DNA from 4 places in the Ruegeria sp. BHSA118 genome. Region 4 is predicted to be linked to each of the others. Evidence: riboswitches for the same ligand, from Rfam matches in the RefSeq annotation. Region 4 holds a riboswitch; each other region holds the start of a gene.
The links. A riboswitch is a leader RNA that binds a small molecule or an ion and turns the genes downstream of it on or off. The one in region 4 is predicted to bind cobalamin.
Positions count from the first base shown of each region.

Region 1: another riboswitch for cobalamin. It lies ahead of AC2FNN_RS20200 (hypothetical protein); the one in region 4 lies ahead of AC2FNN_RS12215 (DUF1636 family protein).
Region 2: another riboswitch for cobalamin. It lies ahead of AC2FNN_RS04325 (DUF1636 family protein); the one in region 4 lies ahead of AC2FNN_RS12215 (DUF1636 family protein).
Region 3: another riboswitch for cobalamin. It lies ahead of AC2FNN_RS12380 (DUF4198 domain-containing protein); the one in region 4 lies ahead of AC2FNN_RS12215 (DUF1636 family protein).

Region 1 is NZ_JBXWSM010000101.1:3,731-11,431, reverse strand. Features, by position in the region: partial or broken gene AC2FNN_RS20210 (ribosome small subunit-dependent GTPase A) at 1-326, shown strand, start outside; gene AC2FNN_RS20205 (alpha/beta hydrolase family protein) at 366-1,223, opposite strand; cobalamin riboswitch at 1,357-1,578, shown strand; gene AC2FNN_RS20200 (hypothetical protein) at 1,670-2,077, shown strand; gene AC2FNN_RS20195 (protein-tyrosine phosphatase family protein) at 2,069-2,581, opposite strand; gene AC2FNN_RS20190 (DNA polymerase III subunit gamma/tau) at 2,753-4,516, shown strand; gene AC2FNN_RS20185 (YbaB/EbfC family nucleoid-associated protein) at 4,959-5,312, shown strand; gene recR (recombination mediator RecR) at 5,374-5,967, shown strand; gene AC2FNN_RS20175 (class I SAM-dependent methyltransferase) at 6,027-6,875, opposite strand; gene AC2FNN_RS20170 (hypothetical protein) at 7,046-7,534, shown strand; gene AC2FNN_RS20165 (ribonuclease T2 family protein) at 7,531-7,701, opposite strand, start outside.
Region 2 is NZ_JBXWSM010000008.1:23,839-31,539, forward strand. Features, by position in the region: gene AC2FNN_RS04305 (precorrin-8X methylmutase) at 1-304, opposite strand, end outside; gene AC2FNN_RS04310 (ferredoxin-like domain-containing protein) at 304-1,425, opposite strand; gene cobN (cobaltochelatase subunit CobN) at 1,422-4,715, opposite strand; gene cobW (cobalamin biosynthesis protein CobW) at 4,719-5,774, opposite strand; gene AC2FNN_RS04325 (DUF1636 family protein) at 5,776-6,147, opposite strand; cobalamin riboswitch at 6,240-6,446, opposite strand; gene AC2FNN_RS04330 (SLC13 family permease) at 6,674-7,701, opposite strand, start outside.
Region 3 is NZ_JBXWSM010000036.1:20,395-28,095, forward strand. Features, by position in the region: gene AC2FNN_RS12375 (ROK family transcriptional regulator) at 1-904, shown strand, start outside; cobalamin riboswitch at 1,029-1,227, shown strand; gene AC2FNN_RS12380 (DUF4198 domain-containing protein) at 1,359-2,144, shown strand; gene cbiM (cobalt transporter CbiM) at 2,151-2,762, shown strand; gene AC2FNN_RS12390 (NikL family nickel/cobalt ECF transporter subunit) at 2,759-3,334, shown strand; gene cbiQ (cobalt ECF transporter T component CbiQ) at 3,334-4,113, shown strand; gene AC2FNN_RS12400 (energy-coupling factor ABC transporter ATP-binding protein) at 4,110-4,760, shown strand; gene AC2FNN_RS12405 (hypothetical protein) at 4,865-5,077, opposite strand; gene AC2FNN_RS12410 (hypothetical protein) at 5,154-6,152, opposite strand; gene AC2FNN_RS12415 (hypothetical protein) at 6,145-7,701, opposite strand, start outside.
Region 4 is NZ_JBXWSM010000035.1:33,742-41,442, reverse strand. Features, by position in the region: gene AC2FNN_RS12245 (ABC transporter substrate-binding protein) at 1-345, opposite strand, end outside; gene AC2FNN_RS12240 (LacI family DNA-binding transcriptional regulator) at 566-1,603, shown strand; partial or broken gene AC2FNN_RS12235 (GH1 family beta-glucosidase) at 1,600-2,904, shown strand; gene AC2FNN_RS12230 (glucokinase) at 2,878-3,936, shown strand; gene AC2FNN_RS12225 (carbohydrate kinase family protein) at 3,967-4,893, shown strand; gene AC2FNN_RS12220 (D-lyxose/D-mannose family sugar isomerase) at 4,910-5,575, shown strand; cobalamin riboswitch at 5,675-5,871, shown strand; gene AC2FNN_RS12215 (DUF1636 family protein) at 5,970-6,326, shown strand; gene AC2FNN_RS12210 (ABC transporter ATP-binding protein) at 6,323-7,096, shown strand; gene AC2FNN_RS12205 (ABC transporter substrate-binding protein) at 7,113-7,701, shown strand, end outside.

The sequences.
Region 1 (7,701 bases), on a different contig from region 4:
GCGGCTGGTTGATCGATACACCCGGAATGCGTGCATTGCGCCTGCTGGACGCTCAGGACGGGATCGACGACGTTTTCTCGGACCTTGCCGAGTTGAGCCGGGACTGCCGTTTTCCGGATTGCCAGCACAACTCCGAGCCCGGATGTGCCGTGCAAAAGGCAATCAGCCACGGCACGCTTGATCCGGCTCGATTGGACCGGTGGCGCAAGCTGCGGCGCGAAGATCAGCGCAACTCTGAAACCGTCGCGCAGTCCCGGGCGCGGGACAAAGCGTTCGGCAAGATGGTCCGTGGCGTCATGAAGGAAAAGAAACTTTGCAACCGGTGATGGCTGGTCGGTGCCCGGCCCGTCCTGCGCCGCGTCTGATCACGCGATCAGTCGCGGCCAAACCGCTGCATTGCGACGGGCAAATGCTCCGATATGACCAACCTCAGGCAACTCGAAATCGGCGGGGCTCAGCAGGTGGCGGTTGGCATCGGGGCCGTAAAGATCCGCAAGCCGCCAAACCGCTTCCGGCGGCACCATCTGGTCGTCCACGAAGGTGAACAAATCCACGGGCGTTCCAGAATCCTTCCACTGCGCCGCAGGTAACTCATGCCCGATTTCAAGCACATAATTCAAAGGCGCCGTACACCATTTGCGCCACTGCCAATAGACCGATGCCGGCAGATCCGAGCCAAACCCGATCGCCTTTCCGGGAAGGTAGCCAAGGGCTCGGGCTAAAAGCGGGGCATAACCATACCAGAACAACCCTGCCAAACCACGATAGGGCCACGGGTGGTCGCCCAGGGTTACCAGCCCCGAACACACACAGATCATCCGGTCAATCCGATCGATATCCGGCTGCACAGGTCCCAGCATCGCGCCGATCGAATGGCCGATGGTCCAATGCTGCGAATCGGGAAACCGTCTGCGCATTTCCGCCCGTGCCGCGGGCATGTCGATCAAGGCCCAATCCGCCATGGTCGCACGCGAATCTTTCAGACGGCCGGTCAAGGAATGCCCGTAATCGCGATAGTCATAGGTCAGGCAGGCCATACCCTGCTCGGCAGCAAGCCATCGTGCGAAATGACGGTAATAATCGCGCGGCACACCCGTTGCACTGTTCAGCACGACGACGATTTCTGGCGAAGTCTGCGGGCTGTACAACCGGGCAGACAGTGTTTTCTGCCCGGACGGAAAGCGAAACTCCTCGGTCAATACCGTTTGCTCTGTGTCCAACATGATCTCTGGCTTTGCGCTTGGTAAATCCGGTTTCCGAACCTCAACACCCTCGACACTATGCACGAACCGACATCGTATCCAGCATGACCAAGCGTCCGGTCAAAAGATCGGCTTGACTCGATGCGCGCTCAAACGCTAGCGGTTGTGTGATGGTTTCCGGCCTCCACAAGGGGTCGGGATGAAAAGGGAACACGGTGCGGTAATGTCTGGTCATGCAGGCAACAACCAATTCCGCGACTGCCCCCGCAACTGTAAGCGGTAAGCGATGCCGAAACGCCACTGGCCCTGAAGGCTGGGAAGGTCGGCAAAGCCATGACCCGCAAGTCAGGAGACCTGCCATCGGAAACGAAACCGAAACTCGGGCGGGGTGTCCGGGCAGGTCCTGACGGCATCACGCTGTCCCACCTGCCCCCAATATCCTGTCCACCAAGCGCGGAGGGCGCAGGATGATCTGGAAGACAAAAACACATGAATTCAGTGCAACAGTATGTCAGCGGACGGGTAAAACCTGCCCCGCTTTGGCGCGGCTGGCGCGCTCGATATCCGAAGCCATGGCCCAGGCGACCTCGGCCACAAGTGACGATTTCGAGATTGATGGCAGCAGTGAGCTGTCACATTGCACCGAAGGATGTCACGCAGTTTTCCGCGCGCAATCAGACAGTATTCGTGTCTTTTGCGGGACGCAGCCCGAAGCCGCAATTGAGCCGCTGAACGGCTACGCCGACCTGATCTTCGGAAACACGATCAGTGCGATGCCATCGGGCGTCGTGAAAACCCCACCTTGCGCGATGATCGAAGTTTCCACGATCCGGCCTCGAAAACCTGTTTGCCCGCCCGCGCAGATTTCAATCTGAGTCCAGACTGACCGGTGCCTGGGCACGCTGCGAGGCCCAGGCCAGTTGCGCATCCGTTTCGACGGCGCAGGGACGCACCGCCCGCAATCGTTGCAGCGCTGTGTCCGCGCGCTCACCGCATTCAACCATCAGCCGCAGGACAACCATACCTGACCTGCCACATCCCCCACGGCAGTGCACCAATACGCGGCCTCCTCCTGACAGCGCGTGTCGGGCCGCGGCGCTGACGGACGGCCACGCGTCATCAATCGCCTTTGTCGGCGCGCCGAAATCTTCGATCGGCAGGTGAACCCATCGGCTGGCGCGGCTTTGAATATCGCTGCCAAATTCCTGCGCCCCGTCCTGAAGCATTTCGACGTCCGTCGTCATCGAAACAACAAGCCCCGGCTGCCAGGCTGCGATCGTATCCAAATCGATGGAATAATCTCCGCCGCGTCCGGGCATCGAGGTCAGTGCCAGCGTTCCGCCACCGACTTGCAGGGCGTAGATAACCAACTGCGACATGAATCCTGTCCTCCCCAAAGAACTCTTTACAAAAATGAGTCATTAAATCCGCTGATGCAGTTTAGTGCGAAAGCGACTCGTTTCTAAATCAAAAATCATCGCGCCACGCTGTGGACGCGGGCAGCGGTGGCCACTACGCTGTGCCCAAGCACCGAATCCCAACGAGAAGACATGACAGACAGCTCCCGCCCCGCCTATCAGGTTCTCGCCCGCAAATATCGCCCGGAAACCTTTGCCGATCTGGTGGGTCAGGATGCCATGGTGCGCACCCTGAAAAACGCGTTCGCGGCCGACCGGATCGCGCAGGCCTTCATCATGACCGGCATTCGCGGCACCGGCAAAACCACGACCGCAAGGATCATCGCCAAGGGCATGAACTGCATCGGACCCGACGGAACCGGTGGCCCCACAACCGAACCCTGCGGTCAGTGCGAACATTGTGTGGCCATCATGGAAGGCCGCCACGTCGACGTGATGGAGATGGACGCCGCAAGCCGTACGGGCGTCAATGATATCCGCGAGATCATTGACAGTGTCCGCTATCGCGCCGCCAGCGCGCGTTACAAGATTTATATCATCGACGAGGTTCATATGCTCTCGACCAGCGCGTTCAACGCGCTGCTCAAGACGCTGGAAGAACCGCCCGCGCATGTGAAGTTCATCTTCGCAACCACGGAAATCCGCAAAGTGCCTGTCACTGTGCTGTCCCGCTGCCAGCGCTTCGACCTGCGCCGGATCGAACCCGAAGACATGATTGGCCTGCTGCGCAAGGTCGCCGAGGCGGAAAACGCCCAGATCGCCGAAGACGCGCTGGCGCTGATCACCCGAGCAGCGGAAGGATCGGCCCGGGATGCGACCTCGTTGCTGGATCAGGCGATTTCGCACGGGGCTGGCGAGACGACCGCCGATCAGGTCCGTGCAATGCTTGGACTGGCAGACCGTGGCCGGGTTCTGGACCTTATGGATATGATCCTGCGCGGCGATGCCGCCGGAGCACTTACCGAGTTGAGCGGCCAATATGCCGAAGGCGCGGACCCGCTGGCGGTGCTGCGCGATCTGGCCGAGATCACGCATTGGGTGTCCGTCGTGAAGATCACGCCTGACGCGGCGCAGGATCCGACGGTTTCTCCGGACGAACGGACCCGGGGCCAACACATGGCCGAGGCTCTGCCAATGCGGGTTCTCACCCGGATGTGGCAAATGCTGCTGAAGGCGCTCGAGGAAGTCTCGGCTGCTCCCAACGCCATGATGGCCGCTGAAATGGCCGTTATTCGCCTGACCCATGTGGCGGATTTGCCCAGCCCCGAAGAGCTGATCAAACGGTTGCAAGATACCCCGCCACCGCCGCCGAGCGGGCCCAATGGCGGCGTTTCGATATCCCGACCGGGCGCCGGTCCGGCGCCGGCTGGCGCGGCCCATCCACCTGCCTATGCGCCGTCCCCTCGTGGTTCCGGTGGCGCACCGGTTGCAGCCCTGGCGCAGGATGCCCAGACGGCCCTTGCCCGTTACCCGACCTTCGACCACGTGGTGGAACTGATCCGGACCAATCGCGACGTGAAGTTGTTGGTCGAGGTAGAAAACGGCGTGCGCCTCGTCTCCTATCAACCCGGACGAATCGAATTCACACCCGCCGCCCAGGCACCGGCGGATCTGGCGCCACGACTGGGCACTGCCTTGCAACGCTGGACAGGAAATCGGTGGGCTGTCTCGATCGTCTCGGACGGAGAAGCCCCCACAATTGCAGAAGTCAGGGACGAGGCCGAGCTGACACTGAAATCCGAGGCCGAACAACACCCTTTGGTTCAGGCTGTACTGGCGCAATTCCCAAAGGCGAGAATCACCAGGATCGAAACGCCGGAACAACGCGCCGCCAAGGTCGAGACCGAAGCGCTTCCCGAGGTGGAAGACGAGTGGGACCCGTTCGAGGAAGACTGACCCCGCCGCCCGTCACCCCCTGGTTCAAACGAAACAGATCGAAGTTTCGATCGAACACATCCTCCCTTGATGTATGGCACGGACTTGTGCGCATATCACCTCTGCCTGCATGTCTCAGATCGTTTGTTGCGACATCGGCCAGCGGAAGGTGGCCCGTGATAATTCTGGTCCGGGTGCTCCCTGGCCATTCGAACCCCGCCCCGGATTTTCTGTGCCCCATTCAATCAGTCTCGGTTGCAGTCCATACGCGCGCCAAGGGCGATCTGCGCTTGTCGGGCCTGCTGGCAAATATGGCGCCGCGGATGGGCAGCACGTTCCCGCTGACGCCTGCGCTGATCAACATGCCGGTCGGAACAGATGAGCCTCCGACCGGCGGGAGAACCCTTGTGCCATGTGGCTGCTGCCCGTATCTAGAGCGCAAACGGAGACACAGGAGAATACTATGCTGAAAGGACTAGGCGGGCTTGGCGGTTTGGGTGACATGGCCAAGATGATGAAATCCGCGCAGGACCTGCAAACCAAGATGACCGAGATGCAGGAAGAGCTGAACAACATGATGGTTGTCGGCGAATCTGGTGCAGGCCTGGTCAAGGCAACGGCGACAGCCAAGGGTGAACTCAAAGGTCTGGATATCGACCCGTCCATCTTCAACGGCGATGACAAGGAAGTGGTCGAAGACCTGATCCTGGCCGCCATCAAGGATGCGCAGACCAAGGCAACCGAACGTTCGCAGGCAGAAATGGCCAAGCTGACCGAAAGCATGGGCTTGCCCGCAGACATCAAGCTGCCGTTCTGAGCTTCATCTTTTCTAAAATACTCCCGCCGGAGGCTCCCTCCGGCGCAAGACAGGATTGGCCATGAGTTCGAACAGCGACATCGACAATCTGATCGACCTGATGGCCAAACTGCCGGGCCTCGGCCCCCGCTCGGCCCGCCGCGCGGTTCTGCACCTGATCCGAAAACGCGCCCTGCTGCTGACGCCCCTGTCTGATGCCATGCAGCAAGTCGCCGTGACCGCCCGCGAATGCCTGAACTGCGGCAATGTGGGCACCACCGACATCTGTGACATCTGCAACGATGAGGCCCGCGCAACCGGCGAGCTGTGCGTGGTCGAAGACGTGGCCGACCTCTGGGCGATGGAGCGTGCCGGAGTGTTCAAAGGCCGTTATCACGTTCTGGGCGGTACGTTGTCGGCGCTGGATGGCGTTGGCCCGGACGAGTTGCGCATTCCCCGCCTCAAGGACCGGGTTGTGGCCGAAGGGATTTCCGAAGTCATCCTGGCGCTGAACGCCACCGTCGACGGTCAGACCACCGCCCATTACATCGCGGACCAGTTGGAAGGTCAGGTGCGCCTGACCTCACTGGCGCAAGGCGTGCCAATTGGGGGCGAGTTGGATTATCTGGATGACGGAACTATCACGGCGGCGCTCAGGGCGCGTAAGGAATTGTAGCCTGACGCAGAGCGATACACCAGCTGTACGTGTATGTCTCCTGGCTGTCTTTTGTAAGCTTATCCAGGGTTAACTGCTTCAAAAAAGTTTAACTTTGCGGGAATACCCACGCCCTCCGGCTTCTCGAATACCCTGAATTTTTTCATAACTGCTTCTTGTATTGCCGCAACATCCGCATCCGTTCCGCAATACTTTTTTAGAATTCGCGCTGCGGGTCCTATGTTGGAAGCCAAGTCAGCAACTTTCTTGAGCGGTCCTTGATGTTTTAGTGTGATCGCCGAAACCTCTCCTGTCACATTTTTGAACCCTGCTTTTTTCAACACATCGACAACGTAACCGATATCCTGAAAACCCAGAGGTCCCGGTGCGTTGGGATCAGCATGATCAGGTGGGCCCAAACGTGAAACTGCCGCTTTGCATGGAGCATCGAACCAAGGGTTTATTGCCATTGGAGCCCAAGCCGCTGCAATCAAACGCCCCTGTGCCCGCATGTGCTTTCGTATATTGGCAAACGCAGCGTTCGGATCGGAAAAGAACATGACGCCAAAGCGCGAAATCACAAGATCGAATGGCGCGCTTGGGATCGCACCTTGTTGCGCGTCCATCAAAAAATACTTTGGTTTTACAGGAAGTTTTCCAGCTTTCTCTTGAGCGTGCTCCAACAGCGGCTTGGAAATATCCAACGCCGTCAGTGTTCCATTTGGGGGCAGCTTTTTCGCAAAAGCACGGCTCGTAGCGCCGGTTCCGCAACCGACATCAAGCACATCTGCATCATGGATATCACCCGCTCGCCGGATGAGTTCTTGGTCCACCGCTTCAAAAACAGCGTCCAGTTCTTCTTCGAACCTGATCCACTGAAGCCCCGGAGCTGAACTCCAGTAATCCGCCTGCGCTTTGTTGGCAGTCATAGCGTTTCTCACATTCTTGAACGCAAGCACTGTAGCATAGTTGCCGCGCAATACTGTCGTACTTTGAAACTGCTGAAGCATCTGGACTAGGTTTCAGAGAATACTGTTTGCCTGAAACCGAGTTACAGTTAGATACAGCCAACCGCATTTTTTAGTTGGGAGTGCTTAACTTGACCCGCCTTCTCGCCTTTACCTTCGCCGCCTTCACCGCAACCGCCGCCCTGTCGCAGGAACTCGTAGACAAAGGCTTCGTCGAAGGCTGGAACATCATGATGGACCCAACGCTTGGGAACGGGTGTCTGATCCAGACGGTCTATCAGGACCTCTCGGTCGTGCGGCTGGGCTATGACGCATTGGGTAATCGCGGGTACTTCGCCGTGTACAACAAGGCCTGGGGCGACATTAAACAGGGTGAGAGCTATCCGATCCGCTTTGATCTGGACGGCAAAAGCTATGATGCCACGGCCATCGGGTTCAACGAGCGCGACGTGCCGGGCGCAACCGTGTTTTTTACCGACCGAACCTTTGTGAACGCCATCGCCCAAAACAAGACGATGACCGTCTACAATCCCGCAGGCGAGGTGGTGATGGCCATCGATCTGAAAGGCACCGCCAAGGCGTTGGACTATGCGCGGGACTGCCAGAACAAAAAGCTTTAACGAATCGGATCGAAAAGCGCGTCCTTGGCGGTGCAGTCACGGATCACGTCGCGGCCGCAGGGCACCGGATCAAGGTCGCGCGACAGGCACAGGCGGACCTCTTCGATATAGCCCTGTTTGCAGGTGACCGTGATCATATCGCGCTCAAGCCCCGGGTTGGCCTTCAA
Region 2 (7,701 bases), on a different contig from region 4:
CGTCATGCAGGGTGCAGATCACCTCGTTATCGGCAGGCAGGCGAAAGCGGGTGACACCTTCGCTGACCATGCGCGCATCGCACAGGATCGGTGCGCCATTTTCCAATGCGGTACGGGCCTTTTGTACGAAGCCGGGCGAGAAATGCACGAACTCTTCCAGCCCGACCATACCCGCGGCGTGGATCATGCGAACGGCAACCTGTTCTTCATCGGCATCAAACCGGGCCAGATCAGCCTCTGACCGGATGGTGGCAAAGCTTTCCTTGTAGATCGCCGCGCCATCGGTTTCGTATGTATAGGGCATCAGGTGAAGTCCATAGTCATGAGTGTTTCCGGGTCGAGCCCGCGTTGGCAGGGCTCATCCCCCGCGCGGCCCTGTTTTACAAGATCAAATCGTCCGTTTGCGCCCACCAATGTGATGTCGGCAGGACCCATGCGAGCGCATCCCTTGCCACAGCCCGAAACATGGAGGCGTCCGGAAACCCGCACAGCCAACGCCCGGGCGATGTCGCGCGTCTCGGCCTGCGCCTGCGGGCAGAACGGTGCGCCGGGGCAGGCGTCGGTGGTCATCAACGGATCGGTGCCATCTTCGACAAAGGCTGGGGCGGGTATCGCCGCCCCGCCTTCCAGCAGGATCAGCCGCCACGGGGTGACGCGCAGGGCGCAAGCTCCGCCGTCCTCGATCAGGTCATACAGCTTGCGCGCAGGCAGCGACCCAAAAGCCGCGCCGTAAAGGGCACCCAGTTCGCAGGGACCCGGTTGAAGCTTTGTGCCAACAGAACCGGGCGCACATCCTTGCCATTCCTGCGGCAGGGCGTCGATGACACGCGCCATGCGGCGTGTCTCGGGCGTGTAGGTTTTGGCAAACCACATTGCCAGCGCGATCACGTGGTCAATGGCATCGGTCTCGGTCACGCTCCGCCCGGTTTCGCACCCGTCAGCGCGCAGGATCAGGCCGTCTGCACCGGTTTCCAGACGAATATCAGCCGAATCCGAAGCCAGCAGACGTTCGGGGCCGGTGTCGATTGCAAAGCCGAACTTTGCCGGCAGGGCCGGCAGCTCCGCAAGCCGGTCAATCAGTTCATGGGTCAGCCGAGCGGTCAAATCGCCCGCCTGATAGAGCGGTGTAACCAGAATATTGCGGCGTATTTCGATACCGGGTTCCGCATCCAGCAGGTTCAGCGCGGCAAGCTCTTTGAGCAGAGGCTGATGGTCTTCCTCTTCCACGCCCCGCAATTGCAGATTGGCGCGATTGGTCAAATCGATCGAGCCGTTGCCAAAGCGGTCCGCCAGATCGCACAGTCCCAGTGCCTGATCGGCGTTCAGGCGCGCCAGCCGGGGCCTGACCCTGACGACCAGACCGTCACCGGACATCATCGGACGATGGGCGCCCGGGCACCAGCCCTGAACTATCGGTGCACTCATCTCAATTCCTCCAGATCAGCCCGGATAGAATTCCGGCGCGTGTTCCAAAGCCCGGCCTCCAGCAGCGCGCGGAACCGGTCCTGCATGGCCTGACGCGCCTTGGGATTGGCCTCTTGCAGGAACGCGTCCACCTCTTCGTTGCCCAGCGTGGCATCGTGGTAGAGGTCAAAAAGATGCGGTGCGACCGTGCCCGACAGATGCGCGAAAGAGGCCATGTGATCCAGCGTCGCCGCGATTTCAGCCGCCCCCCGGAAACCATGGCGTTGCATACCGGCGATCCAGCCGGGATTTGCGGCACGGGCGTGGACGACGCGGCTGATTTCTTCGCGCAAAGTGCGGGCACGCGGGTTTTCGGGGTTGGTGTTGTCCAGATGGTACAGCTGCGCGGTTCCGCCGGCGATTTTCTTGGCGGCGGCAAATCCCGCCTCGTGTGTGGCATAATCGTTGGCCAGAAGAAGATCGGTTTCGGTCAGGTCCTGCAAGTGGACAAAGCTGTCCGCATTTGCAACGCGTTGGGTGATGCCGTCCTTGTCCTGCGAGATGTGTTCGCCTTCCAACGCAAAAGAGCTGGCCTCAAGCCACGCTGCACCGGCCTGCGCACGGGCCTCGTCGGTATACACCTCGGAAAGTTCGGTCATATTGACGCCATAGCTTCCGGGCGCAGGTCCATAGACCCGCGCTGCCGGCTCCTGCCCGGCATAGGGGTTCCAGTCCGTCGCTTCATCGCGCGCGGCCAATGCGCGAACCGCTTGGCCAAACAAAGCGGACAGCGTCGGGAAAACATCCCGGAACAGGCCCGAGACCCGCAAGGTCACGTCCAGGCGCGGGCGGCTCAGGTCAGTGATCGGCAGAACCTCGATGCCGGAAACCCTCTCGGACCCTTTGTCCCACACGGGTTTGACGCCCAGCAGGTGCAGCGCCATGGCGAATTCCTCGCCCGCCGTGCGCATGGTGGCTGACCCCCACAGATCGACGATCAGCCCCTTCGGGTAATCGCCTTCTTCCTGAAGATGGCGCCGCACGAGTTCCTCGGCCAGTTTCACACCCTGAGCATAGGCCGCACGGGTCGGAACCGACCGCGGATCGGTGGTGTAAAGGTTCCGCCCGGTGGGAAGAACATCTGACCGACCACGATATGGCGAACCGGACGGGCCAGCCTCGATCCGCTTGCCGGCCAGCGCATTGCTCAGGGCCTTGCGTTCGGCATGGGCGGATGGGGCTGGGTCGAAACTGCCGGTCACATCCGGGACACGTCCATAGATGTGCAGCCCGTCGCCAAACTGGCTTTCCTTGATGTCGCAGACAAAGCGGTCGATGCGGGTGATGGCCTCGGCGGTGCAAGTAGCCTGATCGAGGCCAAGATCGCTTTCCAAACCGATGGCCTGCGCCTCATCACGGATATCTTCCTGCAAGCGGTCGCGGCGTTTGGGGTCAAGCCCGTCGGCGTTGGAAAACTCATCCAGCAGCGATTCAAGCCGAACCATCCGATCCGGCGTGCCGCTGTCCTTCAACGGCGGTGGGATGTGGCCCAGCGTGACGGCTCCGATCCGGCGCTTGGCTTGCGCAGCCTCGCCCGGGTCGTTCACGATAAACGGGTAGATCACCGGCAGATCGCCGATCAGCGCCTCGGGCCAGCAATCGGCTGACAAGGCGACCGATTTTCCGGGCAACCATTCCAGCGTTCCATGCGCGCCGATATGGATCAGCGCATCCGCACCCAACCCTTTGCGCAACCACAAATAGAAGGCGACATAACCGTGGCGCGGGGTGCGCGAGAGGTCATGATAGACGTCCTCCCGCAGCTCGGGCGTGCCGCGTTCGGGTTGCAACGCGACCAGCGCCTTGCCGCGTCGCAGGGCGGTGAAATGGAAGGCCCCATCGGCACAGGCCGGATCGTCTTCGGCCGCGCCCCATACGGTGTGCAGATCAGCGCTCAGGGTCTCGGGCAATTCCGCAAGCGCATTCAGATAATCCCCGAGCGACCACGATATCCGTGCGTCCAGAAGAGTGTTGGCAATCGGCTCGCCAGCCGCGATGTCATAGCCTTCTTCGCCAAGATCGGACAGTATCGCCTCGGCCGAGCCCAGCGCGTCGAGGCCAACCGCATGGGCCATCTGCCAGTCTTTGCCGGGATAGGTGGACAGGACCAACACAGGAATCTGATCTGCCTTGGGTTTGTCGGTCAGTGCCAGCCATCCCGATACACGATCGATGATCGCTTCGATCCGGTCCGGTTCGGGCCGATGTGCAAAGCGCGCGTATTCCAGATGCGGATCGCGTTTGCCGGGTTCCTTGAAAGACGCGATACCTGCCGAGATCCGTCCATCCACCTCGGGCAGTACCACATGCATGGCAAGATCGGCCGGGGACAAACCGCGTTCCGCCTCGGCCCAGGCATTGCGGCGCGAGGTGGCGAGAGCGACCTGAAACACCGGGACGTTTGCGGCGTCCAGAGGCGACGTTCCTGACGCGCCTTTTCCCGAAAACGAGGTGGCGTTGACAATGGCCGACGGGTTCAGTGCAACAACCTGTTCCCGCAACCAGTCGGCGGCCACAGGTGCCTTGAGAGACGGGGCAAACAGACCCACCGCCTGGAATCCACGGGCGCGCAGGCTGCGGATCAGGGCGGCGATCGGGGCGGTGTCTGCCGAGGTCAGGTAAGCGCGGTAGAAGGTGACGAGGATTCGTTTGGCCTTGCCTTCGAACGCGGTTTCCACCGGGATTACGCCGCGATCCGGACACCACGCGCCACATTCGGGCAAGGTCTTGGCGCCCATCACCGGACCGGCATAAAGCCCCGCCGCCAAAGCCATCTGCGCCAGCGCCGCCTGTGCCGCGACCTCGCCGCCGGTATCGCACAGATGCGCTAACCGCCGCAGGGTCGAGACCGGCAGGGTGGAATAGTCATCCAGCCGCGTATCCTCGCGCCCGTCGGCGGGCAGAACCGCCAGCGCGATGCCCCTGGCTTGTGCCAGCGCCAGAACCTGCTGCAACCCATAAGGCCAGTAGGGCACCCCGCCGATCAGCCGGATCAGAATGCCCTTGGCGCCTTGAAGCGTCTGTTCGACATAGGTATCGACCGACAGCGGGTGTTTCAGCGCCGTCAAATTCGCCAGCCGCAGGGTTGGCGTTCGCCCATCCGGTCCGCCACCACGATGCCAGCCCGCCGCGAAAGCGCCAAGGTCGCTGTCCGAGAAGGACAGCACCACCAGATCCGCCGGGCTCTGGCCCAGATCGGTCGGGGTCTCAGTTTCCTCGAGCCCGTGGCTTTCGCGAAAGACGACGTGCATGGCTTACTCGGCAGCCTCACGCACACCCACGAGGATTTCGCGGATTTCCGCCTCTTTGATATCGTCATGCTCGGCGATCACCACCAGGCGCGAGCGGCGATCCTCGCCGGGTTCCCACGGGCGGTCATACTGGTGACGCACGCGCGCGCCCACCGCCTGAACCAGCAGGCGCATGGGCTTGCCCTGAACGGCGGCATAGCCTTTGACGCGCAGGATGTTCAGTTCATTGGCCAGACGTTCGATATTTGCGACCAGTTGGGCCGGATCGGTCTGCTCGGGCAGCTCGACGATGATGCTTTCGAAATCGTCATGCTCGTGATCGTGATGGCCGTCGTGATGCGAGGGCCGGGCGTCCATGTCATCCTCGGCGGCGGCCTCCAAACCCAATACGACGCGCACGTCCACGGCACCTTCGGCCACTTCGACGACGGGCAGGGGGCGTGGCGCCTCGGCGGCGATGATCGCGCGCGCCTTGGCCACGCCTTCGGGGCCTGCCAGGTCGGGCTTGGTCAGCAGGATGATGTCGGCGCAGGATATCTGATCCTCGAACACTTCGGACAGGGGCGTTTCGTGATCGATCGAGTCATCGGCCATGCGCTGGGCATCCACCGCTTCGACATTGGGCGCGAAGCGACCGGCGGCCACCGCCTCGGCATCGGCCAAGGCGATCACGCCGTCCACGGTGATCTTCGAGCGGATGTCGGGCCAGTCGAACGCCTTGAGCAGCGGTTTCGGCAGGGCCAGACCGCTGGTTTCGATCAGGATATGATCCGGGCGCGGCTCCAGCGCCATCAGGGCCTCGATGGTGGGAATGAAATCATCTGCCACGGTGCAGCAGATGCAGCCATTGGCCAGTTCCATGATGTTTTCCGCCGGGCAATCAGGAATGGCACAGGATTTCAGGATGTCGCCATCGACGCCCACATCGCCGAACTCGTTGACCACGACAGCAAGGCGCTTGCCCTGTGGGTTCTGCATCAGGTGACGCACCAAAGTGGTCTTGCCCGAGCCCAGAAAGCCGGTGATCACTGTGACGGGGAGTTTTTCGAGGTTCGACATGTCAGGCTCCAATCGGGGGAATGCGCGAGGCACAGTTCTTGCGAAAATGTTCAGGGCGTTCGCGCCATTTCACCAAGCCATCTTCAGTGGCCAGATACTTGGTCGCGCCGTCGACGATGACGTCGACATGATCTGTTTCGTTCAGGTTTTCATAGACGAAGGTCCAGCGGCCCGGTCCGCGCAACACGATTGAACAGCCTTGATCACAGTTTGACAGGCATTCAACGGCTTTCAGGGTGACACCGTCGGGCAGGTCCGCCTGTTCCAGAGCCTTGTGCAACAAAGCGCCCGGGCGTTGCGCGTCATCTTCGACAGGCAGGCCGCGACGGCAGGTGGTACAGACCAGCAACTCGACTGGTGCGGTCTCGGTCATGTCTCTCATCCCCCCAAATCCTCTTCGCGGGGGACGGGGTTTCATGCGGGCCACGGATGGTCATGGACCCGACACCGGAACACCCCGCCCGGTTTCAACTTCGGTTGTTGGCAGGTCTCCCGGCTTGCGGATGCCAGAGGCGGGCCTCTGTCGGATGTCCCGCCTTCCCGGCTTTCGGGCCAGTGGCATTGGGCATCCTCTCCGTTCACGGTCGCGGGGGCGGCTGCGTTTGGCGGCAAGACCGTTGACGCATTCCCTTTTCATCGGCTGTCACCGACACCAACGAAAGGGACATGCGGCACCGCTGGCCTGCTTGTCAAGCGAGTCGCGCGCAACAATGATGCAGAGGCATGGAAAGCGACCTGTGGGCGTCGATGGGCGGCATGTTGTGCCGGGGTCCAGCCTGAGATGAGCCCAGCGACCAGCGATGACTCAGCAAGGGTCGTTCATTGTGATGAACGGGTGCCTCGACTGAACCTGTCCCGATGATGGGAAAAGACCGCCGAACACCTCGGATCCTCGTGCGCTAATAGATGACGTTGATCATGAGCAGCGAGACGACCAGAAACAGCGCCGTCATTATTCCGCCGGAGCGGACGAAATCCATCACCTTGTATCCGGCCGGACCCATGATCAACGCGTTTACCTGATGGGTTGGGATGATGAAGCTGTTCGAGGTCGATATCGCGACCGTCAGGGCAAAGACGGCCGGGTTTCCACCCGCCGCCACCGCAATCGATACCGCCAGCGGCACCAGCAGAACCGTCGCCCCCACATTGGACATGACCAAAGAAAAGGCCGTCGCCAGAATGGCGATGCCGGTTTGCAGCGACCAGAGCGGCCAACCGTCCAGAATTATCATGATCTGCTGCGCGATCCACGCGGCCGTGCCTGTGTTCTGCACGGCTTGTCCCAAAGGTATGAGGCAAGCGAGCAGGAATACGGTGTTCCACCCGACCGCGCGGTACGCCTCGTCCACGCTGAGCACACGGGTCAGCATCATGCCCACCGCGCCGGTAAGAAGACAGAGTGAAAGCCGGACATCCGTGAACAGGATCAAAGACAGCGAAATGGCGAAGAATGCCAGGGCCCAGCCGACTTTTTGCGGCCTCAGCTCGTCCTGGGGAAAGTCCGTTGTCACAACGACGAAATCCGGATCTCGTTTGATCCGCATCAGGTTGTCCCACCTGGTATGTGCCACAAGCATGTCGCCCGCCTGAAACTTTTCGAGCCCGATCTGAGTGGATTCGTGATCCTCGGTCTCGACATGGCTCAGCGTCTCTTCGCCGCGGTGAATGGCAAGCAGCGACATCCCGTAGGTCTTGCGAAACAAAAGCTCGCGGGGGCATTTGCCGATCAGCTTGCTGTCGGGCGTGACGACCACCTCGGCCACGCCTGCATTGGTTGGGGCGAACTCTTCGACGAAAATGTCCAATTCCGGAAGAACGGTCAGCCCGTATTTCTCGGCGAATTTCTCGACCTCCCAGCGGCGGCCTACGATGGCCAGCCGGCACGGAGCCGCAATTTCCGCTGTCAAAACCTGAACCATCGAGG
Region 3 (7,701 bases), on a different contig from region 4:
CTTTGGGCTCAAGGTTGGGCGCCGCAGTACCGAGCTGGTTTTGACTGACTTTGTCGGAAATGTGCGGCAACGCGAGCGGCGAACCTATGACTATCCAACGCCGAAAGCCACTCTGGAGTTTTCCATACAGAGTCTGGGGAAAATGATGTCATCCATGTCGTCCGAGGCCAAAGGCAGGATTGCGGGTCTTGGAATTGCCATGCCGTTCTACCTGTGGGACTGGGCCCAGACCCTTCAGGTTCCTCAGGAAGAAATGGACCCGTGGCGCGTATCAGACCTGAAGGCCGACCTGGCTCGTCGCCTCGATATGCCGGTTTTTCTGCAAAATGACGCCACGGCGGCTTGTGGGGCGGAATTGGTGTTCGGTCCGGCCGATGGGCCAAGGGATTTCTTGTACTTCTATATCGGGTTTTTCATTGGCGGCGGTGTGGTTCTCAATGGTGCGATCTTTTCGGGGCGTGGAAACTCGGGGGCAATCGGCCCCCTGCCTGTGCCGGATGGTGCGGGCGGTGTCAGACCGCTTATCGACGTGGCCAGCTTGTATGTTCTCGAGCGTGCAATCACCACAGCAGGAGTAACGTCGCATTCCATCTGGGAATCGACCCGGCGTTGGGATGTGCCAAAAGTTCAACTGGAAAACTGGTTGAAACGGACGGCAAGCGGGATTGCCCATGCGATTGTCTCATCCTGTAGCCTGATAGATTTCGAATGCGTGAAGATTGACGGCTGGATGCCGCAGGAAATCAAGGCGAGTTTGGTTGAAATGGTCGAAGACAAACTGTCCAAGCTGAACCTGACCGGTCTTGAGCGCCCCGTGGTGCTGGAAGGGACCGTGGGCCCGGAAGCACGCTCACTGGGTGCGGCAAGCCTGCCGTTGTCGGAAAGGTATCTTTCAGAAGCTTAGGCATGAAATCATCCTGCTGCCTTGGATTTTTCACGAAGTCGATTTACCCGCCCGAACTGCCGAATTCAGCTTTTTTTCGACGGCCACGGCACATTTTCGTTGACCGAAGGCTGAGTTGTCTGGCAAGCCGCTCGGCATGTCCGGTTCCGGGGCTTGCTCTGGAATCAATAGGGAATGCGGTGCGGGCTCAGGCCCAATTCCGCAACTGCACCCGCAACTGTAAGCGGCGAGCAGGGCTGAAACGCCACTGGGGTTTGCCCGGGAAGGCCAGTCCAACGCTTTGACCCGCAAGTCAGGATACCTGCCGGACATGTGCCCTCTAACGGGCACTCCTAATCGGCGACGGGATGTGCGTCGGACCAGGATGCCTGAAAGGGTAATTTGGCGTCGAATGTCCTGTGGTCAAAACGAATTTCGCGCCGGGATTGGCGCGACGGGACAAGGACGACTGTTCATGAAAACGCTGCTCAGTGCAGCCGCTGCCGTGATGGCACTTCCTGCCATGGCAAATGCGCATTTCCTTTTGGAATACACCACCGACACCATGATCGAGAAACCGGGTGACGTGCCGGTCAAGCTGATTTTCTGGCATCCGTTCGAAAACGGCCATGTCATGGATCTGGAAAAGCCGCAGGAATTCTATGTGATCCACAACGGTGAAAAGACCGATTTGCTGGATACGCTGGAACCTATCCGGTTCACCGGCGGGCAAAACGAGGGCGCGGCGTTCAAAGGCAGTGTCCCGGTCAAACGGTCGGGTGACTATGTGCTGGTGACGGTTCCTCAGCCTTACTATGAAGAATCCGAAGACATCTATATCCAACAGCTCACCAAAGCCTTCCTGAACCGCAACGAATTACCGACCGACTGGATGAATCCCGTGGGTCTGCCGACCGAGATTGTCCCGCTGAACAAGCCGACCAACATCATCGCGGGTTCAACCTTCACGGGCCGTGTGCTGGCTGATGGTCAGCCGGTTGCGGGGGCCGAGATCGAGATCGAATACATGGCCGCCGAACCCGACATGGACAGCGCGGCCGCTTCTGCACCGAAAGTGTCCCCTATGCCGGGTGGTGCGGTGGTCGCCATATCTGACGACAACGGGTATTTTTCGTTCGGCGTTCCAAAAGCCGGCTACTGGGGTTTCGCAGCACTTGGTTCCGGCCCCGCAACCGAACATGAGGGCAAAGAACTCAGCCAGGATGCGGTGATCTGGATTCGCGCCTGGGATCTGGAGTAACCCCGAATGCACATCGTCGACGGAGCCCTTTCCAACCCGGTTGTTGTTGGCGGCGCCATAGCGGCCGCGGGTGGGATCGCCATGGGTCTCAGGTCTCTGGATCTTGATCGCATCCCCACTGCCGGTGTGCTGTCAGCCAGTTTCTTCGTAGCATCGTTGATCCACGTACCCATTGGTCCGTCGTCGGTCCATTTGATCCTCAACGGCATGGCCGGGCTGCTGCTTGGTTGGGCCGCATTCCCGGCTTTGTTCGTCGGGCTTTTGTTACAGGCGGTCTTTTTCGGCTTTGGCGGGTTGACGGTGCTGGGGATCAACACCGTCAATATCGCCCTGCCCGCGGTGGTGGCCGGAATGCTGTTCGGTCGTCTGATCGCGCGCGGGACACCTTTGCATGGTGCGATTTGGGGTGGTGTCGGCGGCGCATTTGCAATTGCGGCGACAACCGGCATGGTCGCGATTTCCCTGGCGCTGTCGGGGGATGAGTTCCTGCCCGCTGCCAAGCTTGTTTTCTTCGCCCATATTCCAGTCATGGCCATCGAGGCGATTTTGACCGGGTTCGCCGTCTTGTTGGCGCGCAAGGTCAAGCCCGAGTTGTTTTTCAGAGGAGCAACCACATGAAGCATCTGGTTGTCATACTGGCTGTGTGCTGTGCGCCCGTGCCTGCCCTGGCGCACAAGGTCATAGCCGGCGTTTTCGAGTCGGGAGACGTGATCGAGGGCGAGATCGGCTTTTCCAACGGTGATATGGCAAGCGGGACCGAGGTCATTGTCACCGGCCCGGACGGGGCCGAGCTGGGTCGATCGGTCACGGATGCGGACGGTTTCTTTGTCTACACGCCGACCTCGGCCGTGGCGCACACCTTCTTTGCCGACCTTGGCGCCGGGCATGTGGCCGAAGTCACGATGTCTGCCGAAGATGTCGCGCGGGTTCTGGGTGTTGCCGTGGCAGAAACCGGAAACTCGTCTTCGGCTGCTTTGACACCGGCCAGCGGTTCGGCGGCTTCTCTCAGCGTCGAAGAACAGCAGGTTATCGCTAAAGCCGTGCGTGATGAATTGCGCCCGCTCAGGCGCGAGATTGCGGCCTATCGCGAACAGAATGACCTGCAAACCATCCTTGGCGGGCTCGGCTACATCGTTGGTCTGTTCGGTCTGGGCTTTTACATGGCGGCCCGCCGCAAGCTGGCGTCCTGATGGCACACGTTCTGGGGCACCAAGAAAAAACACTGGCCGAAGCCGGTGACGGGCCGGACGGTCTGATCAGCCAGCTGGATCCCCGGATGCGTATCGTCATGGCGGTTGCTTTTGCTGTCGTGACCGTGGCGCTGTCATCCCTCGGCGCGCTTTGCGTGGCGCTGACAGTGTCGCTTTCGCTTCTGATAGTTTCCCGTCTGCCGTGGCGAAAGACGTTGAAGCGAATGGCCATGATGGATGGGTTCATCCTGTTCATGCTGGTCCTGCTGCCCTTTTCCATGCCCGGAGCCCCGATGTTCACGCTTTGGGGATTCCCCGCAAGCTGGCAGGGTTTCTGGAAAGCGGTCGAGATTGCTTTGACCGCCAATGCCGTGATCCTGTCCCTGATGGTTTTGGTCGGCACGATGGAGCCAGTCACTCTGGGTCACGCCTTGCATCGTCTGCGGTGCCCGGAAAAGTTGGTTTACCTGCTGATGTTCACGATCCGGTATATCGAGGTGTTGCGGGAAGAATACCTGCGCTTGCGCGCGGCCATGAAGGTGCGCGGTTTTCGGCCAGCAACAAACTGGCACACATATCGCAGCTTTGGCTACCTTGTGGGCATGATGCTTGTGCGCGCGATCGAAAGATCGGAACGCATCCTGGCCGCGATGAAGTGCCGGGGGTTTTCCGGGCGTATGCCGTTGCTTCAGGAATTTGCCCTGACCCGCGCGGACATTGTGTTTGCGGCTGGTTTCAGCGGTCTCTGCCTGGGTCTGATCATTCTGGAATTCGCATGACACTGATCGCGCTAGAAGACATCTGTTTTTCCTACCCCGGCCAGCCACCCGTTCTGGACGGGGCCAGCCTGAGCCTGAATGCCGGGCAGCGCCTGTCTCTGACGGGTCCGAACGGTGCGGGAAAATCGACGCTCCTGCGCATCACGCTTGGGTTGCAGCGCCCGAGTTCTGGCACCGTCACCGTTTTTGGTCAGAAACGCGTGGAAGAGGCCGATTTCCACGAAGTGCGCCGCCGGGTGGGGCTTGTATTTCAGGATGCGGACGATCAGCTGTTCTGCCCGACCGTCGCCGAAGACATCGCCTTTGGGCCGCTCAATCTGGGCAGGACCCGTGACGAAGCACTTGGCATTGTCGACAAAGTTCTGGGCGATCTGGACCTGATACACCTGAAGAACCGCATCACACACAAGTTGTCAGGCGGTGAAAAACGGCTGGTGACACTGGCGACGGTTCTGGCGATGGATCCCGAAGTGCTGTTGCTGGACGAACCGACGAATGCGCTGGATACGAAAAACGAAGCGCGCCTGCTGGAAATCCTGCGCGCGTTGCCACAGGCGATTCTGCTTGTCAGCCATTCGCCGGCGTTCCGCTTGGAACTGGCGCCCGATGAACTGGATCTTCGCGACGGGAAGCTGGTGCCGGTCTGACCTGTTCTCGTGGCAACCGGACATGGTGGTTTCAGAAATGCAATCACACCGCCTGAGCCTGGCCATGAATCCGACAGCAAGCCCAGTGCGTCGTCAGGCCTTGGCTATGTGCGCCTGCGGCTCATCAGCCCATATTTGACCGCCCATGCCCGAAAGGATCCGCGTCTGCGTCTGACCTGTTTCACAGGTTGCTTGGATTGCGCACCGCCTTTGCGGTTGAATTCGAACACGTCGATTATCCGCTCGGCACAGCCACAGGCTTCGCCCATGCCGACTTTGGCGAAATAGAATTTTTCGAAACGCTCGGGGTTGCGCATGGCCGACCTCCTGAATGCATTGAACCCCATGAAGGGCGCATTGCCAAATCACTTTCATGCGCTTCGTACAGCCGTGCTATGGCGTGGCGAACTCGCTTCCTGTCCAGACATTGTCCAGTTGATTGAAGACCGGCGAGGTAACGAGCATTTCGGCGGAATAAAGCAGATGCAGCTCATCCGCAAACCGTGTGACGCCCGGCACAAGCCCGGTGATATTGCGCCATTCTGCCCAGGTTCCGGGGTTCGACAGACTGGTCGGATTGCCAGGATCAGCGGGCTGGTGCCACCCGGCGGCGTTCAGCAGCGGCGTGAGCGCAAAGCGCGCATCATTGCTGTCGACCTCGGTACAGGCAGTGGCATCGCATTCCCAACTTGTCCAGTCCGCCGCCGCGATGGTTCCGGCGATCGGAGCGGCGGCGTCGATGACCCGAACCATAACCTCGAACCCGCCACCAGCCGTCGGACGGCTGAGCGACAGGGGGTCGGTGGCCACGGCATGCAGCACCGCGGTTGGTGCCAGGCTGAGTGTCCGGCCGATCAAAGCCAGCTGCGAGATGCCGTCGGTCACGAGGCCTGATCCGGCGGTCGGCAGGACCCTGACAGGTGTCAGGATCGGCACCGCGCCGCCACGTATCGCGATCTCCTGCAACGCATTGTCGAAGGCCGGAACGAAATCACTGCGGATCGTGAAGCTCAGCGGGAAACTGGCCTGCTGCGGACCAACGGGCCTTGCACCGTCGCGAGTGATGAAAGACATCGGCGGAACGGCACCCGGCTGCGGCAGCGAAATCTGCGGTCCTGCAATACCCAAAGCAGCCGCGATCATGCGTGCGCGCTGTTCGGCCTCACCATACTCGCTCAGCAGATTGATATAGCCGCCGATCTCGGTGATGTTGCGCGGCGCAGGGATGCGCGAAGGGGCAATATCGCCCGCAATGGCCAGCCTATGGGCAATCACCTCACGGGCGCGCTGGATCGCCGGAGAGTTGGTCGTTTCAAGAATGTTGATGATCGCCTCGGCAAGGCTTTCATCAATTCCCGGTTTGTCCGTCACATTTGTGCTCGTGTCACTCATTGTCATCCTCCGCAGGAGCGTTCAGGCCATTGAGGAAATCCAGCACCGACTGGCTGCCGGCCTTGGTCGCGCTGCCGTCATCAGCATCCGCATTTGCCTTGGTGAAGGCCCCGAAAAGCTTGGCCAGAAGCAGCGTGTTGGACGGGTTGGCCAAAGCCGCAGCCCCGCCGGGGAAATCCTTGAACAGGTTTTGAACGAAACCGGCCTGGTTGCCATCCGGTTGCCCGCCGATCAGCGTGGAAACACCCGAGGCGTTCTTGGCAATATCCTCAAACCCCTTGATCTTGGCGGCATTGCTGGCGTCAAATGCCTTCTTGTCAGCGGCGGCCTTCTTGGCTTCTTCCTCTTTGCGGGCGGCAGCGATTTCCTGACCTTTACCCGCAAGTTCCGTGGCCTTTCCAACCAGCTCCTTGGTCAGATCCGTCGCCGTGTCGATGGCCTTGTCCCGACCGGCGGCGACCGATTGCGTTTCAAGCGCCAGTTGCGCCTGCAACTCCTTCAGGCCTGTCAGATCAGTTCCCGCCCGCGCAAGATCGGGCGCAGCCTTGAGGATTTCGGCCAGTTGCGACGTGGGCACAGCCTGGCCGGTGCCAATGTCGCCTCCTGCAATGGTCAGCGTGTTCGAAGGCTGGTTGTTCGGCAGGTCTGACGGCGCACGGGTACCAAAGATGGCGTCACTGTCAGCAGGCAGGACCGGCGCGTCGCCAACCGGCGGCGGTGTCGGGCTGTCCTGCCAGTTCCAGAAGCGGCGGTGGTCGATCATCTCGCAGGAATTGCAGCGACCCAGTACAGCCTCGCCCAACAGGCCCCTGGTCGGCAGCGAGATCGTGCGGCGCGGTGGCCGGAAATCCTCGCGGTGGAAGGCCAGAAGACTGTCCTGAATATCACCGGTCCGCATCTCCATCCGGTCGGCCAGATCGGGCGGGATCGAGAAGGGCATGATCATGGCATTGCCATAGAACCCAAGCACCTTATTCTGAACGGTGCTGAGCAGCGATATCTCGCTTGAGGCATCGTCCAGCCCGCCTTCCGGTACCCCGATGGTGAAACGCTCCAGCAGGATCGCACGTTCTTCGTCCGTCATGCTGGCCCAGATCACGCGGGAATAGCGAACGGTGTTGGCTACAACATGCTGGTACATTTCTTCGATGCGGCGCAGATCCCGGCGTGACAGAACGTCCGGCACTTCCTGTACGGAATAGGGCAGGGTCGCAGGCAAAGCCTGGAATGTGTTGTCGTCAACGATGGTCTGTGCGTCCTCATTCATGCGCGCTTCGAACTCGCTGATCATCGGCGCGCCGACCAGATCGTCGAAATCCGAACCTGAAATCGTCGTGTGAAGGCTCCGGTTGATGTTGCGCGTGGCGCGATCCAGATCATCCGCATCTTCCAGATTCGAGATATGCTCCCAAATGTTGAAGATGTTGATCGGGTCCGGGCCGGTATAGAATGAATAGGCAAAAGAGCCCGTCCGCCTGCGCAACTCGACGCGGGCGATGTCAGAACGTTCGACCGAGCGGGGCAAAGCCACGGATCCGGTATAAGTCCG
Region 4 (7,701 bases):
AGCCAGACCGGGCTGCGGGAACACAGTCAGATTCGGCGCCGAGCCTGCGGCCGCGTCAATCAGGATCTGCTGTTCCAGAGAATCCGAACCCACATAGCTGGAGCTCGCGCCTGTCGCTTCGTCAAAATAGGCCACGAGGTTTTCGAAGGACTTGCCCTCGCCAGCCAGCCAGGGGCCGAAAATGGTCAGGCTTTCGCCGGACAGATCATTTGCGTCGGCAAAGGCCTGAAACCCATCCCAGTCAAAACTGCCCTCGCCGATAGCGTGGATCATCTTACCCTCTGCCTGAACTGATCCGGCCATCAGGGCGAATGCCGCCGCACCTGCGTAAAGCCCGTGTTTCATTAAATCCTCCTCCCAAGCTTTCATGTATTCAAAGACTCACTTTCAAAGCGCTTTGGATACCGTGTGTTATCCGCTAAAATGGGCGCCCTGTCAATATTTTGCTTCCCAGTGCCAAAATTAATTATATTTTCTGCTTTCAACGCAAAACAAGTTGACGGAGACCGCATTTGCCCACAAAACAAAAAAGAGCCACTAAATTGAAGGCGCTTTGAATCGCAAAATGAACCTGAAGCAGCTCTCGGAAGTTCTGGGCCTTTCGCAAACTACGGTCAGCCGGGCGCTGAACGGGTACCCCGAAGTGAGCGAGGACACACGTGCACGCGTTCAGGCCGCGGCGCGCAAACACGGGTACCGGCCGAACAGTCGCGCCAAAGGACTTGCGACCGGACGATCGATGGTGATCGGCCATGTCATTCCCAGCTCGTCCCGACACGAAATGGTCAACCCGATCTTCGGGGATTTCGTCGCCGGTGCCGCAAAGAAATACGCTGAACATGGCTACGACATGATGTTCACCAACGCCGACGACACTTCGATTGAAGAGGCGTATCGGAGTCTCTTTCAGCGCGGCGCGGTGGACGGAGTCGTGCTGCAAGGCCCCAAAGTGAACGAACCACGGATCGAAGTTCTGACCCGCATGGGCGTCCCATTCATCGTGCACGGACGCTCGACCGGCGTCGACGCTCAGTATGACTGGATCGACGTGAACAACAAAAGTTCGTTCATGCGCGCCACGCGCTTTCTGATTGACCTTGGCCATCGCCGTATCGCTCTGATCAATGGTCTGGAAGATATGGATTTTGCCCAACGCCGCCGCGACGGGTATCTCGAGGCGCTTGGGCAGGCCGGGCTTGCGCCCGATGCCGATCTGATGCGCAGCGCTGAAATGACAGAGGTTTACGGCCATCACGAAACGCAAAACATGTTGCGCCTGGAGACCCCGCCGACCGCTATTTTGTGTTCATCAATGATCTCTGCCATCGGTGTACGGCGTGCGCTATCCGAAAACGGGCTTGAGATGGGTACGGATGTGTCAGTGATCGCCCATGACGACGACCTGTCCTATTTGAAGAACGGGCAGGATGTTCCGATTTTCACGGCAACGCGCTCATCCGTCCGTCAGGCGGGTGAAATGGCGGCTGACATGTTGATCCAGCGCATCAAATCCCCGAATGATCCCGTCAAAACGAGGCTGCTGGAGGCCGAGTTGGTCGTGGGCAGGTCAACCGGCCCTGCGCCCAACAGGGTGCAACCATGAAACATGCACGCGCTGATTTTCCCAAAGATTTTCTCTTTGGTGTTGCCACCTCTGCGTACCAGATTGAAGGCCACGCACAGGGCGGGGCGGGGCGGACTCATTGGGATACCTTTGCGGCGTCGCCGGGCAACGTGGTGCGCGGGGAAAACGGCGACGTCGCCTGTGATCACCTGAACCGGTTCGAGCAGGATTTCGACCTGGTGCGCGAAGCCGGGTTCGACTGTTATCGTTTTTCGACCAGCTGGGCACGTGTACTGCCGGAAGGGCGTGGTCAGGTCAATCAGGCAGGGCTGGATTATTATGACCGATTGGCGGACGCTCTGCTGGAACGCGGTATCCGCCCCTGTGTGACGCTTTATCATTGGGAACTGCCGTCAGCGCTTGCGGATCAGGGGGGATGGTGCAATCGCGATATCGCGGATTGGTTCGTGGATTATACGCAGGTCATCATGGGTCGGATCGGCGACCGGATGTTCAGTGCCGCGCCGATCAACGAACCCTGGTGTGTCAGTTGGCTGAGCCATTTTGAAGGCCACCATGCGCCCGGTCTGCGCGATATCCGCGCTGCGGCCCGGGCGATGCATCACGTTTTGCTGGCCCACGGGCGAGCCATTCAGGCCATGCGCAGTCTGGGCATGGGCAATCTGGGTGCCGTGTTCAACCTCGAATGGTCCGAGCCAGCGGATGACAGCGCGGAAGCCCGGCTTGCGGCAGATCGCTATGATGCGATCTACAACCGGTTCTTCCTGGGCGGGGTTTTCAACAAGGAATATCCCCAAACAGCCCTGGAGGGGTTGGAGCCGCACTTGCCCAAGGGCTGGCAGAACGACTTTGAAACCATCGGCACACAGGTCGATTGGTGCGGGTTGAACTACTACACCCGAAAATTGATTGCCCCGGCGGACACCGCGTGGCCCTGCCTGCAAGAGGTTCCCGGGCCATTACCCAAAACGCAGATGGGATGGGAAATCGAGCCCTCTGCCCTCACCCGCTTTCTTGTCAGAACAAGGAAAGACTATACGGGCGCGCTGCCAATCTATATCACCGAAAACGGTATGGCGAGTGAGGAGCGCGTGCAGGACGATGATCGTATCGATTATCTAGACAGGCACCTTGCGGCCGTGCTGGATTCTTTGGCACAAGGTGTTCCGGTGAATGGCTATTTTGTCTGGTCGCTGCTGGACAATTATGAATGGGCCTTCGGGTACGAAAAGAGGTTTGGACTGGTGGACGTGGATTTCGAAACACTTGCAAGAACGCCCAAAGCGTCTTTCATGGCGCTGAAATCCGCCCTGTCCGGGGGTCAGAGCGTCTCTCAGCCGTTAGCGCAACCATTCGGTGCCGTGCACGGGCATTGGAACCTGGTCGCGGATATTGGCGGTACGAACACACGTCTGGGTGTCGTCACGAACGGAGAATTGGCAGATCTTCGAAAACACCCGACAGGGACATTGGAAGACCTGCTGGAGGCGCTCCATAACCTCAGGGACGAGATCGGAACCAACCCACAGGCCGTCGTAGCAGCCGGAGCCGGACCTGTCAGGGACGGAACGATTCAGCTGACCAACGCGAACCTGGATCTTTCGGAAACAGAGTTGGCGAAAGCAACAGGAGCAGAGCGCACCTTTGTCATAAATGATTTCACCGCTGCGGCGTGGTCGGTGGCCGAGGTGACCCGGTCGGATGTTGCGGTCTTGCAGGGTCAGGCAACGCCGCCCGCAGGCACACGGTTGGTTGTAGGGCCCGGAACCGGGCTGGGCGTTGGTGCCTTGCTTTATTCCGAAGGCAGGTATCACACAGTTTCCGGCGAAGGCGGGCACGTGGGTCTGTATCCGCGCCATCGCGACGAAGTTGATATCTTTGAAGCGGCGCGCCGGATCGCACCGGGCTGTTTCTTTGGGGACAGCCTGGCGCTGGAAGCAGAAATGTTCCTGAGCGGAACCGGCCTGCCGATCCTGTATCAGGCGGTTGAATTGGCAGCCGGTCAGGCGCAGACTCAGGCGCGCTTTGCAAAGGACATTCTGAACGATGCCCGCAACGGCACCGATCTCATTGCCGAAAAAGCGGCGCAGATTTTTACCACCCATCTGGGTGCCTTGATGGGTGATCTGGCGGTCACCTTGATGCCGGAGGGAGGCGTTTTCCTCGTCGGCGGCGTTGCCGAGAAAAACCGCTGGCTATTCAGTGACAGTTTCAAGGATGCGTTCAACGGCGGCGGCCGCTTCAGCGACTTGCGCCGTTCCCTGAACCTTTACGTGTCTGAACAGGCAGAGTTCGGGATCATCGGCGCAAACAACTTTTGCAAGAACGCGCTGAGACAGCAACAAGACTAACCGAAATCTCTTACCTAAAAGGACCAAGATATGATCCTGTGCTGTGGTGAAGCGCTGATAGATATGATCTCGGAACCGACCGCGTCGGGCGCATTAGGTTTTGTGCCACATACTGGTGGTGCAGTTCTGAACACAGCCGTCGCGATGGGACGTCTGGATGTTCCAGTAGGGATGCTGACAGGTTTGTCATCGGACATGTTCGGACAGCAACTGATCGATGCGCTGAAAGCGAGCCATGTGGACACAACACATGTGATCATCTCGGACCGTCCCACCACGCTTGCCTTTGTGCAGCTTTCGGATGGGCACGCGACTTACAGCTTTGTTGATGAAAACACCGCGGGCCGGATGTTGCTGCCCGAAGACATGCCCGATCAGCTTCCTGCTGTCTCGGCCCTGTATCTCGGCGGAATCAGCCTTGCGTGTGAACCTTGCGCAGATGCATATGCCGCCCTTCTGGACCGCCACGGTTCCGACCGGGCGGTGATGCTGGACCCGAATATCCGCCCGGATTTCATCAAGGATCAAACCCGGTTTCGAACGCGTTTGAACCGCATGATCTCGCGTGCGGATATCGTCAAGGTTTCAGACGAGGACCTGGACTGGATCATTCCGGGTGCTGAATCCGAAGCCGCGAAAGCGTCCGTGCTGTTGCAGGCGGGTCCTTCCATTGTCATCGTCACGCGTGGCAGCGACGGGGCGCACGGTTACCTGGCGGATGGTTCCGAAGTCTCGGTTCCTGTGAAGCCCGTTGAAGTGGTCGATACGATCGGCGCAGGTGACACGTTCAACGCCGGTGTCCTGACCGAGCTCAGCCGCGCAGGGCATCTGACCAAGTCAGGTCTGCGCGGATTGACGGTTGAAAGCCTGCAAGCAGCCATGGAACTGGGCGCTGAAGTGGCGGCTGTGACCGTTTCCCGAGCTGGGGCGGAACCCCCCTGGGCGTACGAACTTTGATCTGCGGGATGGCATGATGAAACGATCCGAAATCAACCGTATCAAGACCCGGGCACAGGCGTTCATTCAGTCCTTCGGTACCGTGTTGCCACCCTTTGCGGATTGGTCGCCCGAGAAAATGCGCAGCCCACTGGCCGAAACGATCCGCAGCCGCGGGCTGGGATGGGACATTACCGATTACGCCCAGGGCCGTTTCGATGAACTTGGACTGTTTCTGTTCACTCTGCGCAATGGTGAGGCGAAGGATCTGAAATCCGGGCGCGGGATGCTCTATGCGGAAAAACTGTTGATCTCGAAAGAAAATCAGCTTTCTCCGATGCACCGGCATATCATCAAGGCAGAAGACATCATCAACCGGGGCGGCGGCGATCTCGTTCTGGAAATCCATGCGTCGGATCCAAACGGTGGCGTCGACCGCGACAACCCGGTGACCATCCCAAGCGATGCCTGCCCTGTAACCTTGCAACCCGGAGAGCACTTGCGGCTTAAGCCGGGGCAAAGCGTAACTCTGATGCCCGGCATCTGGCACGCTTTCTGGGCCGAGCACGGCGATTGCCTTATTGGCGAGGTATCGACCGTGAATGACGACCGTACGGACAATGTGTTTGAAAGGCCAATCCCACGGTTTTCAAAGGTCGAGGAAGATACCGAGCCGGATTTTCTTCTTGTATCAGACTATTGACACCGTTCGGTCCGGGCTGGCGCAGCAGGGTCGCTGGCTCAACCGTTGCAATTCCGTCCGCCATCCTTTCGCCTGCCGCTTGACAAGCCTGGCATAGCCGGACTAGCTGAGCAGGATGGTTCCGTAAGGGATGAAAATGGGAACACGGTGCGGCGCTGGAATGTGCCAAGTCCGTGACTGCCCCCGCAACTGTAAGCGGTGAGCGACGCCACTTCACCACTGACCCGTAAGGGTTGGGAAGGTCGGCCAAGCAACGACCCGCAAGTCAGGAGACCTGCCATCGCACTATGAACCAACCTGAGGCGGGGCGTCTCGGAAGGAGGCTTGATGGCGCGTTTGCGTAATATCCGGGTATGTGCCCTCTGTCTGCATCTGGCAAACGACGGAGACGGCAATGACCTGCTATTCTGATCACTACGTTCTGATCTGTTCAACATGTCAGGGGACGATGTCTGCCGAAGCCGCGCAAGACGCGCTGGATGCCCGGTTGCCTGATGGTTTTGAAACCCGAATGGTGGCCTGCATGGCAGGTTGTGAACGGGCCATGACCGTCGGATTTCAGGCCCCGGGCAAAGCGCAATACCTGTTTGGCGATATCACGACATCCCGCGACCTGTCTGCCCTGGTCGAATTCGCGATCCAGTTCGGCGACAGTGACGATGACTGGACCAGCGCCTCGGACCGCCCCCCTGCCCTTTTCGCAAAGACCTTATCGCGAATTCCCGCGTTGCCATCCGGGGGGTCATCATGAGTTTTCTGATTGCAGAGAATTTGGAATATTACGCGCTCAATGGCGACATCCTGTTGCAGGACGTGTCCTTTCGTCTGGAAGAAGGATCAATTCTGGCAATCGCCGGGCCGAACGGCGCCGGCAAGACCACTCTGCTGAAACTGCTGTGCGGGATTGAACGGATTGCGTTGGGCGATGTTTGGATAGAAGGACAAAGCCTTCGGACCCTGTCCGCTCGCCAACGCGCCCGCTCCATTGCTGTGGTCGGGCAGCAGGAAATGCCCGACGGGCGGATGCGCCTGCAAGACTACGTTGCTCTGGGGCAAATCCCGATTCAGGGCGAACGTTCGGTGGCTCAGCACAAAGCTGATCTTGAACGGGTGCTGACGACGACCGAACTGTCGCATTTTGCCAACAAAACGATGGGTCAACTGTCCGGCGGAGAACGTCAGCGCGCACATATCGCGCGCGCGCTGGCCCAGAACCCGTCCTTGCTGTTTCTGGACGAGCCAACCAACCATCTGGACCCCGATGCCAAGGGGCACATGCTGTCTCTGGTCGCTGATCTGGGGGTAACGGTCGTCATGATCGTCCATGATTTGGTCATGATCCCGGAATTCGCCACCCATGTGGCGTTGATGAAAGCCACGCGTCTGACGGGGTTCGGGCCTGTTGGCGAAGTTCTGACCCCAGACCGGGTACGTGAGACATTCGGCGTGGATTATCTGTGCTTTCAGCACGAAGGCCGCATGATCCCCGCACTGGACATCCGAAAACGGAAACTGTCATAATAACAGGAGCTTACATATGATGCAGAAACTCTGGCCGGTGGTTGTTTTCGCTGGCTTGACAGGTGGCGCGGCAGCGGAAGCCGTCACCGTGGACAATTGCGGCGAACCGCTGGTTTTTGACTCGGCACCGGAACGTCTGGTCGTGCATGATATGAACATGGCGGATATGGCCTTTGCGCTCGGCCTTCAGGACAAGATCGTGGGTCTTACCGGGATTACGGGCTGGTATAAAACCAGCCCTGACTTTGATGCTCAGCGCGGCGACATCCCAGAGCTTGCCCCCAAATACCCGACGATTGAAAACCTTGTGGCCGTCGAGCCCGATCTGTTTTTTGCCGGTTGGTACTATGGCATGAAACCCGGCGGAGATGTCACGCCCGACACGCTGGAACCCTTTGATATCAAAACCATGATCCTGACCGAAAGCTGCGTGCATCTGGACAAGGATCGCCCCGAGGCCAGTATGAACCTGTTGTTTGATGACGTTCTGCGCCTGGGCAGGGTCATGCAAGTCGAAGACAAGGCCGAGGCGCTGGTTGCCGGCTGGAAGGACAAGTTGTCCGCCATTCAAGCAAAAACAGCCGATCTGGAAAAGCCCCGCGTAT